2 regions of the Ferrimonas sp. SCSIO 43195 genome follow, and region 1 is predicted to be linked to the other one. Evidence: riboswitches for the same ligand, from Rfam matches in the RefSeq annotation. Region 1 holds a riboswitch; the other holds the start of a gene.
The links. A riboswitch is a leader RNA that binds a small molecule or an ion and turns the genes downstream of it on or off. The one in region 1 is predicted to bind lysine.
Positions count from the first base shown of each region.

Region 2: another riboswitch for lysine. It lies ahead of J8Z22_RS17350 (Na+/H+ antiporter NhaC family protein); the one in region 1 lies ahead of J8Z22_RS16595 (Na+/H+ antiporter NhaC family protein).

Region 1 is NZ_CP072679.1:3,585,475-3,591,326, reverse strand. Features, by position in the region: gene J8Z22_RS16615 (hypothetical protein) at 1-333, shown strand, start outside; gene J8Z22_RS16610 (manganese-dependent inorganic pyrophosphatase) at 390-1,295, opposite strand; gene J8Z22_RS16605 (hypothetical protein) at 1,570-1,743, shown strand; gene J8Z22_RS16600 (YeiH family protein) at 1,711-2,655, opposite strand; lysine riboswitch at 2,922-3,120, shown strand; gene J8Z22_RS16595 (Na+/H+ antiporter NhaC family protein) at 3,201-4,781, shown strand; gene lysA (diaminopimelate decarboxylase) at 4,842-5,852, shown strand, end outside.
Region 2 is NZ_CP072679.1:3,758,718-3,764,569, forward strand. Features, by position in the region: partial or broken gene J8Z22_RS22245 (LysR family transcriptional regulator) at 25-165, shown strand; gene J8Z22_RS17340 (LysR substrate-binding domain-containing protein) at 226-942, shown strand; gene J8Z22_RS17345 (thymidine kinase) at 1,163-1,741, opposite strand; gene J8Z22_RS17350 (Na+/H+ antiporter NhaC family protein) at 1,876-3,435, opposite strand; lysine riboswitch at 3,522-3,720, opposite strand; gene J8Z22_RS17355 (FAD-binding protein) at 3,814-4,740, opposite strand; gene J8Z22_RS17360 (electron transfer flavoprotein subunit beta/FixA family protein) at 4,740-5,489, opposite strand; gene J8Z22_RS17365 (H-NS family nucleoid-associated regulatory protein) at 5,802-5,852, shown strand, end outside.

The DNA.
Region 1 (5,852 bases):
GATGCCATGGATCAGGCCCGCGGTGGCCGTTTTGAGTCGATTCCGGCCAGCTACCCCGATGGCGCCTGGTACACCTACGACGATGAAAGCTGCGATTACAGCTGTATGGTGACCGAGTACACCTACTGGGCGCTGACCTCATTGTTGGGCGGCCAGAGCCACCCGGGGCGTTTGCAAGAGATTGAGCACGAGTGGAAACTCAATACCCCGGATAAGGTCAAGCTGGGGGATTCGGCGGTGTATACCCTGTTGACCAATGGTGAGTACGGGCTGGCAACGGTGTTGCCGGATGGGCACTACGATTACCAGACTTTTACCATCAGTGGTGACTGACAGGGACAAAAAAAACCGGCCATGGCCGGTTTTTTTTATGGGGTTGGCACGGTGTCTCAACCAGCCAGAACCTGAGTAACCCAGGGCAACATCTGTTTCTTGCGGCTCAGGAAGCCTTCGAACACCAGGCTGCCATTGTTGGCGTTCTTGATGGTGTCGGACAATGGACCGGCCACCATCAGGGTGGTCTCTTCGGTGCGGATGTTGGTCAGCATCAGGGCGATCAGGTCCAGGCCTTTGTCGGTTACGCGCTGATCCATCAATGCCTGCAGGTTAGCCAGTTCGTGCTCAACCTGGCCGTAATCCGCCAGCTCCAGCTGACCGAGGTTGGTGGACTTGCCGGCAATCTCGTAGCCTTTGACGTCTTTGTCCAGCAGCGCTTCGGTGCTCAGGCCTTCGACGTTGGTTTTGGCCGCCAGCAGATCCGCCAGGAAGGGCTCGACTTCGACCCCGGCCAGCGGTGCCAGCAGTTCAACGATCTCGGCGTCGCGCTCGGTGGTGGTGGGCGACTTCAGGCCAACGGTGTCGGACAGCAGGGCGCCAATCATCAGCCGGGCCATCGGCTGAGGAATCTCGACGTTGTGAATGCCACACAGTTCAAACAGCACCGAGGCGGAGGAGCCCAGAGGCATCAGCCAGGCTTCCAGCGGTGCGGCGCTGGTGAGGGTACCCAGACGGTGATGGTCGACAATGCCCACCAGATCGGCGTCGTTGATGTCGTCCGGGGCTTGCTCCGCTTCACTGTAGTCGACCAGGTACACCTGCTCGCCCTTCAGCGGCTTCTCCAGCAGCGGTGGCACTTCGACACCGGCAAAATCGAAGATGAACTGGGTTTCGCGGCTGATTTCACCCAGGCGGAAAGGGGTGGCTTGCTTGCCGCGGGCGCCCAACCAGTGGGTGGCGATGACTGCGGAGCAAACGCAATCGCTATCAGGGCTCTTGTGGCCAAATACGTTGATCATTGGGGATTCCTTAAAACTACCGCGGGCGCAGCTGTGGCCCAGTTTCGGACAGAAGGCGGCTACTATAAAAATCCCGACGGTCTGTGTAAAGCCTTGGCGGTGGATTTCCCCTCAATTTGGTCGCTTCCGGTGCCTGTTCGACAACGGTGACCGCCGTTCGGCGCTGACGGAACACGAGCCTCTTAGTCTGATTGAGCATGGGTTAGTTGAAAACGCTTTTGATGAAAGTGCTTTTTATTCCGATGATTAGCCTTCGAACTAAGAGGAAGTGCGGATGATGAGGAATGGACTGCTGCTGGCTTTGCTGCCGCTGATGGTGCTGGTGGCGCTGACCACCGAAGGTGGCGTCAGGGCCACCCTGGAGCTGGTGGCTTTTGTGCTGGTGCTGGGGCTGCTGTTGTGCCGCCCCGCAACCTCAGCGATTCAACAGGTAGATGAGGGACAGTGAGCTGATGGTCAGCCACAGGCCAATCCCCAACAGCAGAGGCTTGGGCCCGGCCTCTTTCAGCCGTTTGGCAGAGATGCCGCAGCCGATCAGGAACAGACACAGCACCAGCACCCGCTTGCCGGTTTGAAACGTCAGTTCATACAGCGGCGCGCCCTGAGGCAGCAGGTAGGCGATGGCGATGGCCACGCAATACAGCACAATGAATCCCGGCACCGCAATGCGTCGCTCGCTGCTGCGAAACAACAGGGCGCTGATAAAGGCCACCGGAATGATCCACAGCGCCCGAGCCAGTTTCAGGGTGGTGGCGGTCATTAACGCCTGATCGCCGTACGCCTGGGCGGCACCGACCACCGATGAGGTGTCATGAATGGCGATGGCACTCCAGATCCCAAACTGTTCCTGGCTCATGTTCAGCAGGTGGCCAATGGCGGGAAACAGGAACAGGGCCACCGAATTCAGGACAAACACCGTGCCCAGAGCGATGGAGGTGTGGTGATCTTTGGCGTTGATGGCCGGGGCGACGGCTGCGATGGCGCTGCCGCCACAGATGGCGGTGCCGGCAGAGATCAGGTAACCGGTTTTGTGCTCCAGCTTCAGGGCTCGGGTCAGCAGCCACCCCAGAATCAGGGTGCCGAAAATTGAAATCACGATGATCCCCAGTCCGGCTTTGCTGGCGGCGATGGCTTGCTCCAGGTGGATACCGAATCCCAGCGCCACAATGGACCCCGCCAGCAGTTTCTTGGCCAACGGACCGGTCTTCAGGCCTTCTGGAATCCAGCCCAGGCTGGCCATGACCACGCCAAAGATCAGTGCCAGCGGTGAACTGATGGCAGGCAGCAGGCACAGGGCCGCCACCAGCCAGAACAGCCAGTCGGTGGGACGAGAGAACAGCGAAGCAAAGCGGGTTGGCATGAAACGACACTCGAGCAATCTTTGGAGGGGGCACAGTATAGAGCCGTCGTCACCAAGAGATAAGCGCGGGATCACAGTTTTGGCAGATTATGGGCGCATTTTAACCGTTGTTGGCATCGACGCGGTGCGCCAATCCGAGCAACGATGTTTTTTTGGCCTTTTGGACTGACTTTTGAATCCAAGTTGAGATTTTTATCACAATTGTCTGGATTCCCGCGGTCGCCTTGGTTACTCTGCATGCTTAGATAAACAGGTTGTCCTCCCGGACAACACGTAGAGGCGCATCGCCTATCAGTAAACCAGTCGAGGGTGACCCCCGATGACCCTGGTTGAAAGGAGTCGATGCCGAAGTGAAACGGGCGTCATCCCGCTTTGCTGGGGCCGCATTCAACAGGTGCGGCACTGCCATAGTAAATCCCAAAAGGAGTTTGGGGATTAAATTTACTGTGGAGCGCTACTGAAGGAAGACGAGTCACGTCCTGTGGCCCGTCCGCGACCTGTCGTCGCGTCAGCAGCCTCCATCGTACCTATAAGATTAAAAAACGATGGCTTTAGTAAGTTACGCCGAATCGGCATTATCAATTGTTCCTCCTGTGGTGGCCATTGGCCTGGCGATCATCAGTCGACGCGTGCTGTTGTCACTGGGACTGGGCATTCTCACCGGCATCCTGATGTTGGCGGACTTCTCGGTAACCACCATGGTGTCAGAGGTGGCCCGGCGGGCAACGGCCCTGGTATGGGAGGACGGCAGTTTCAGCAGTTGGAACCTGTACACCATCGGCTTCCTGCTGACCATGGGCATACTGATGGCCTTGATCTCGGTTTCCGGCGGCACCCGTGCCTTTGCCAAATGGGCCAGGGGGCGCATTCGCCACGGTCGGGATGCCAAACTGATGACGGTGTTTCTCGGTGCCATTATCTTTATCGATGACTACTTCAATGCCCTGCTGGTCGGCAACGTGGCCCGCCCGGTGACCGATCAGTACGGCATCTCCAGGGAAAAGTTGGCCTATTGCATCGATTCCACATCGGCTCCGGTGTGCGTGGTGTCGCCCATCTCCACCTGGGGCGCCTACATCATGTCGCTGCTGGCGGGACTGCTGGTGACCCATGGCATGGGAGACGTCAGCGCCCTGTCGGTGTTTGTGCAGATGATTCCAATGAATTTCTATGCCCTGTTTTCGCTGCTGCTATTACTGTGCGTGCTCTGGTTTAATCTGGATCTCGGCGCCATGGCGGTGGCCGAACGGCGCGCGGCCCAGGGGCAATTGTGGGATCCGGCCAAGGGCATGCCGGCGGGGGAAGACCTGGGGCTACCGGATGCTCGCCGTGGCCGGGTGATGAACCTGATGGGGCCATTGGCATTGTTGATCTCATTGGTGGTGTGCCTGATGTTGTTGTCCGGTGACATGGCGCTGGCGGCCCAGGGGCTGGACTTTACCCTGATCGGAGCGCTGGAAAATGCCGCCGGCTCCTGGTCGATGTTCACCGCCGGCACCATTACCGTGGTGATCACCAGCCTGGCGATGATCGCCCAGGGCGTGCCTGTGTCGGTGTTGCTGCAGGCGATGGCGAAAGGGGTTCGCTCCATGGCGCCGGCGGTGTACATCCTGCTGATGGCCTGGACCATCGCCGGGGTGATCTCGGACCTGCAGACCGGCCACTACCTGGCCAGCCTGGCGGATGGGGCATTGCCCGTGGCCATGGTGCCGGCACTGATTTTCATTCTGTCGGCGCTGGCGGCGTTTTCCACCGGCACCAGCTATGGCACCTTTGCCATCATGCTGCCCATCGCCGCCAACCTGGCGGCGGTGCTGGAACCGTCGTTGATGCTGCCGGCGATGGCCTCGGTGCTGGCTGGTGGCGTGTTTGGCGATCACTGTTCCCCGATTTCAGATACCACCATCCTGTCATCCACCGGATCCGGCTGCCACCACATCGACCACGTGGCCACCCAGTTGCCGTACGCGGTGATGGCGGCGATCATTTCGGTACTGGGGTATCTGACTCTGGGAGTCACCGGGTCAGTTCTGGCCGGGTTGTTGGTGTCTGCCACCTTGTTGGTGGTGACGGTGGTGCTGCTTAAGCGGCGGGCCGCTGATCGAGGCCAGGTGGCGCTGGCCTGAAACCACGCATGGAGAGGGGCCGGGCTACGCAGTCTGGCCGAATAACGCAGAGAGAGGGTTATGGATTATTTTAACGTCGACAATGGCCAATTGATGGCAGAGCGGGTTTCGGTCACTGAGGCTGCCGAAGCTTATGGTACGCCGCTGTACCTGTATTCCCGAGCCACCATTGAGCGCCACTGGCAGGCTTTTACCGATGCCATGGCCGGACGGGACCATTTGATCTGCTATGCGGTCAAGGCCAACAGCAACCTGGCCATTTTAAACCTGATGGCGAGGCTGGGCAGCGGTTTTGACATCGTCTCTGGTGGTGAGCTGGCGCGGGTCATCGCCGCCGGTGGCGATGCCACCAAGGTGGTGTTTTCCGGTGTTGGCAAGACCGAGGCGGAGATGGAGTATGCCCTCAAGGCCGGCATTCACTGCTTTAATCTGGAGTCGGAACCTGAACTGGAGCGGCTGCAGCAGGTGGCGGCTCGACTCGGCCTGGTGGCGCCGGTGTCGCTGCGCATCAACCCGGACATCGATGCCAACAGTCACCCCTACATCTCCACTGGACTGAAGCAGAATAAGTTTGGCATTCCTACCAGCCAGGCGTTACCGGTGTATCGGCGGGCGGCGGCCATGGACCACATTCAGGTGCTGGGCATGGATTGCCATATCGGCTCTCAGTTAACCGAGTCGCGGCCGTTTGTGGAGGCGTTGGAGCGGCTGTTGGCGCTCATGGACACCCTGGCTGAGGAGGGGATTGAGCTGGCACACCTGGATCTGGGCGGTGGTTTGGGTGTCAGCTACGGTCAGGAGACCCCGCCGTTGCCCACCGAATACGTGCAAGCGTTGTTGCCCACTCTGGGACAGCGAAAGCTGAAGCTGATTCTGGAGCCGGGACGGGCGATCATGGCCAATGCCGGCATTCTGGTGACTAAGGTGGAATACCTGAAACAGGGGGAAGACCGGGACTTCGCCATTGTCGATGCGGCCATGAACGATCTGTTGCGTCCCAGTCTGTACAACGCCTGGCAGGAGATAGTGCCGGTGACCGCCAGCCCGGCGTCGCCGCGTGCCTATGACGTG
Region 2 (5,852 bases), 170 kb from region 1:
TTGGAAAGTACTATGCCAGTGTTAATGCGTGACTTTGATTCGATTGATATACGACTGCTCATAGTGTTCCGCGCAGTGGTTTTTACCGGTAGCTTAAGCAAAGCCGCCCGGAAACTGTCCGTAACGCCTAGTGCCGTCAGTCAATCCCTGTCAAAACTAAGTAAATACTTCAGCCACCCACTGTTCACCCGAACCAGCAATGGACTGGAACCCACCGATTTCGCGATGGAGCTGTACGGCTACGTTAACTCGGCCCTGGATCTGCTGCAGGACGGCGTTGAAAGCCTGAGCGACTTCGATCCAGCCAACAGCAAACGTCGCTTTAGAATCTCGGCCAACCACATTCTTGACCTGATCATTCTTCACCCGCTGGCCCGCCACATCGAGTCCTTTAACAGTCAACTCAAGGTGTCGGTCAATAACCTGGTGGAAGAGGAATCGAAGATCATCGACAGCCTGCAGATCGACAACAACGACCTGTGCCTGGTGGCGATGAAGATCGACATGAAGAGCATCATTCAGGAGAAGGTGCTGGACGAAGAGATGGTGGTTCTGGGCTGCAAATCCAACCCGTTGACCAAAGAGGTCATCGACATGGACACCTTCCTGGCTCAGCGTCACTGCCGTTACGCCGTCGGCCAGATTGGCTACAAGATGGGCAACGCCATGAACATGGGTTACGTCGACGAACGGGAAGTGTTCCTGGACACCAACAACCCCTTCAACGCCATGATGATGACTCAGGGCACCGACACCCTGGTGACCATCTCCCGCTGGTTGTGGGAAAAGTACGCCAGCCAATTCGAACTGGCAGAGATTAAGACCAGCTTCGACATTCCAACGGTGCCGCTGTATCTGACCTATCTGAAGAAGATGGAAGACAGCAAGGCCAATCGCTGGTTGCGCGACCAGGTCAAACAGACCCTCGCTTCATTGCGTTAACACCGAATTGCGGGAATGGATTCCTGCCCCTCTCCCCAGCTTCAACCTTCCCTTTCTGCCAGGCAAAAAAAAGCCGGCACATACCGGCAAACCCACACTGCGCTAGCAACTTAAAACTGCTTTAAATTTAGCAGCGGTTTACCAGCTTGCAATATTCGGGCGTATTTTCAGCCGAGAGTGCCCCACCGGTTCGATGCGACACCCCCTGATTCATCGATGCTCAGTCCCAGGCCAACTCTCGATAATGGGTCCGGCACATGGAGACATAACTGTCGTTACCACCGATCTGTACCTGGTCACCGTTGCGCACCGGGTTGCCGGTTTCATCCAGCCGAACCACCATGTTGGCTTTACGGCCACAGTGACAGATGGTCTTGAGTTCAACCAGTTTATCCGCCCAGGCCAACAGGTATTGGGCACCTTCAAACAGCTCCCCCTGGAAATCGGTGCGTAAGCCGTAACAGAGTACGGGAATGTCCATCTTGTCCACCAGGTAGGTCAATTGACGCACCTGACTCTTGGTCAGGAACTGGCACTCATCCACCAGCAGACAATTGACCGCTTGAGCGTCATTCTCCCGCAATACCATCTGGATCAGATCATCCTCTTTGCGGTAGATAAGGGCATCGGACGACAACCCGATTCGCGACGTCACTTTTCCCTGACCGTAACGGTCATCCAGGCCCGCGGTCATCACCAGAACCTGCATGCCCCGTTCGCGGTAGTTGTACGCCGATTGCAGCAGAGAAGTGGATTTTCCGGCATTCATTGCCGAATAGTAAAAGTAGAGTTGAGCCAAAATTGATCCCCCAGTAATCGCTGAGGCAAGTCTACCGAAAAGCCCGGATCTGAACCAGAGTGGTGGGGCAAAAAATGGCGGCGGCAAACGCAAATCGGGCCCCTGGTGGGGCCCGATGTGTTAGCGGATTAACCTCAGCGCCGACACAGGCGTTTCAGCAGCAGAATCACCAGCACCAGCCCCAGGGTGGCGGTGGCAAACCCGGCCATGACCGACCCGGTCATCCCCAGTACCAGGTAACCGGCCAGCGAGATCAGTGCGGTCAGCACCGCATAGGGCAACTGAGTAGTAACATGATCAATGTGGTGGCATCCGGCACCGGTGGAGGACAGGATGGTGGTGTCGGAGATCGGCGAACAGTGATCGCCGAACACCGCACCGGCCAGTACCGAAGACAGCATCGGCAGCATCAGTGCCAGATCCACCGCTTCGGCCATGTTGGCAGCAATGGGCAGCATGATGGCGAAGGTGCCCCAACTGGTGCCGGTGGCAAAGGCGGCAAAGCCACTGAGCAAAAACAGCAACGCCGGCAATCCCCAGGCAGGCAGGTTCCCCTGGGCCAGAGTCGCCATGAATTCGCCGGTCTTCATGTCGCTGATCACCCCGGCAATGGTCCAGGCAAACAGTAGAATGTAGATAGCCGGTAGCATCGATTTGACGCCACTGATCACCGCCTTACTCATGTAAGCCGCCGGCACCCCCTGGCGCAAACCGAACAGCAGGGTAAAGCCGACCCCGGCCAGGCCAGAGTAGAACAGGGACCAGGCGACGTCGGTGTTTTCAAAGGCACCGATAAGGGAGAACGCCTTGTCGTCCGCCGCCAAAACCTGGTTGCCGGAAAACAGCATCAAAGAAACCGTTATCGCAATCAGGAAACCGATGGGGGCCACCAGGCCGGCGACCCGGCCATTGTTGGCCTCGGGCAGGTCCAGCTCTTCACCGGCAGGCACCCCTTTGGCTTCGTCCCACAGTTGACCGCGCTGAGCTCGCTGCTCGGCGTCCGCCATGGCGCCGAAATCCAGGCCGAAATAGACCACCGCCAGCAACAGGGCAAAGGCAAAGATGGCATAGAAGTTCATCGGTACCATCTGCATAAAGGCACTCAGGTAACCGATGTCGGTCATGCCATGGGTGGTGAGCAAGCCCCCGATCAGGGCGATGATGTACGCGCCCCAGGAGGAGATCGGTGAGATCACGCAGATGGGCGCCGAGGTGGAGTCGATGCAGTAGGCCAGCTTTTCCCGCGACACCTGATAGTGATCGGTCACCGGCCTGGCCACCGAGCCCACCACCAGAGTGTTGAAGTAGTCATCGATGAAGATCACCACCCCCAGTGCCATGGTCATCAACTTGGCATCGCGGCCGCAGCGGATGCGGTGACGGGCCCAATCGGCAAAAGCACGGGTCGCCCCGGAGACCGAAATCAGCGCAGTCATCACCCCCAGTAACACCAGAAAACCAAGCGTGTAGAGATTCCAGCTGTTGAGGGCGCCGTCATCCCAAACCAGAGAGACGGCACGGGAACCGAGCTCGGAAGCGCCATCAACCACAGAGAAATCCACCAGCATCAGGATGCCAATGGCAATGCCTAACCCCAGGGACAGCAGAACTTTTCGGCTGGCGATTGCCATGCCAATGGCCACCACGGGGGGCAGCAGGGAGAGTGCCGAATCGGCGTAACTAATTAAAGCCATCGTAATGTTATCGTCATTATTAGCGATGGAGGCAACTGACACGGCCAAAGCCGCGGGGGACTAGCAAAAAGCGAGAGATCCACCTTCCATTCAGTAGCGCTCCATAGTAAATCATCTTCCCAACATCCGGTTGGAATTTACTATGGCAGTGTTACTCCTGTTAGAAGTAACCCCAGCGCGCAGGGATGATGCCCGGCACACTTCGGCATCGACTCCTTTGGGCCGGCGTCGTCGGGTATCAACCTCGACCGGCTTACTGATAGGCGATGCGCCTCTACCTTATCGGTACTCGCATACGAAGATGCGAAGGCGGCATTCTAACTGCAAGTGCCCCTCACTTGACCAGCAGATGCCGCCATATTGTGAGTTATATCACAGTTATAACAGTTCTGTGAGCTTAGGGACAGCGTCAAACAGATCCGCTTCCAGTCCATAATCGGCCACCTGGAAAATCGGCGCATCCGGGTCCTTGTTGATCGCCACGATCACCTTGGACTCCTTCATGCCGGCCAGGTGTTGAATGGCACCGGAGATGCCCACCGCGATGTACAGCTCGGGGGCGACAATTTTACCGGTTTGTCCCACCTGCAAATCGTTGGCTACGTAGCCCGCATCCACCGCCGCCCGAGAGGCACCGATGGCTCCACCGAGCTTGTCGGCCAGGGCTTCGATCAAAGCAAAGTTCTCGCCGCTGCCCAAACCGCGGCCGCCGGAGATCACCACCCGTGCGGCGCCAAGCTCAGGACGCTCAGACTGCACCAGCTCTTCGCCGACAAACTGGCTGAGGCCGCTGTCTTTGACGCTGGACACCGTCTCGATGTCTGCCGCCGCCTGAGTGGCAACGGCATCGAACGCGCTGGTTCGAATGGTCAGCACCTTGATGGCATCCAGGCTTTGTACCGTTGCCAGGGCATTACCGGCATAAATCGGGCGCACAAAGGTGTCTTCTGACTCAATGGCAATAACATCGGAGTGCTGAGCCACGTCCAGCAACGCCGCCGCCCGCGGCAGCACGTCTTTGCCCTTGGCACTGGCTGCGGTCAGGATGTGGCTGTAGCCACCGGCCAGCTCCAGCACCAGGTCGGCGACCGGTTCTGCCAGCTGATGGGCATACCCATCGTGATCCGCCAGCAACACCTTGGTGACGCCAGCCAGTTGTGCCGCCTGATTGGCGGCCTCGGCCACGCCGCTGCCGGCGACCAATACATGAATCTCCTGACCCAGTTGAGTGGCCGCACCCACGACTTTGGCACACTCGGCACCCAGGCCCTGTTTGTCCAGCTCTGCAATAATGAGGATCGCCATTAGACCACCTTCGCTTCGTTTTTCAGCTTCTCAACCAGCTCTTCAACCGAGCCCACCATGATGCCGCCACTGCGTTCCGCCGGGGCCGTTACCTTTATTACCTGTTGGTGGGATTTCAACTGCAACTCGAAATCCGCCACTGTAACGGTGTCCAGTGGTTTGCGCTTGGCCTTCATAATATTCGGCAGCGACGCATAGCGCGGTTCATTCAGGCGCAGATCCGCAGACACAACGGCAGGCAGTTTGACACTCAGGGTTTGAATGCCGCCATCGATCTCCCGGGCAACAGTGACTTGATCGCCTTCGACCTCAATGCTGGAGGCAAAGGTTGCCTGCCCCATGCCTGCCAGTGCCGCCGTCATCTGCGCGGTCTGGTTGTTGTCGCCATCGATGGATTGCTTACCAAACAGCACCAAATCGGGTTGCTCCTTGTCAACAACCGCTTTTAACACCTTGGCAATCGAGATGGGCGCCAACTCTTCATCGTGCTCCACCAGAATCCCGCGATCGGCGCCCAAGGCCATGGCCGTACGCAATTGCTCCTGGGCCACTTTAGGACCGATTGATACCGCAATAATCTCATCGGCCTGGCCTTTTTCCTTTAGCCTTACCGCTTCCTCGACGGCGATCTCGCAGAAGGGGTTGATCGCCATCTTCAGGTTGGCCAGTTCCACCGCTGACTCATCAGCAGCGACTCTCACCTTCACATAGGGATCGACCACCCGCTTGATCGGAACCAGAATCTTCATAGTACGTCCTTTGTTTAGCGCCAGAATCGACTTTGCATAACACTGCCTCCCACTCTAATTACTGTTAACGTAAACGTCAACATTCAAAGGCCGGCAGCAGGGTGAAAATGAACAGAAGCTGAACCAGTGACATCGAAGGACATTTTTTTCAATGACACGGAACTCCTGAATAATGTAAATGTCTGCAAAGATATCGATATATCATCTTAGTAATGAGTAATTAATTGTCTTAATTTACGAGACAACTATAATTGCCCATGCTAATCTAAACACTGTTAAATTTGCACACTTGATAATTAGGTTGAATCCACGATGGCTGATTTCTTAGAAATTTTGACTCACGGTCGCCGCTTAAAGGCTCAA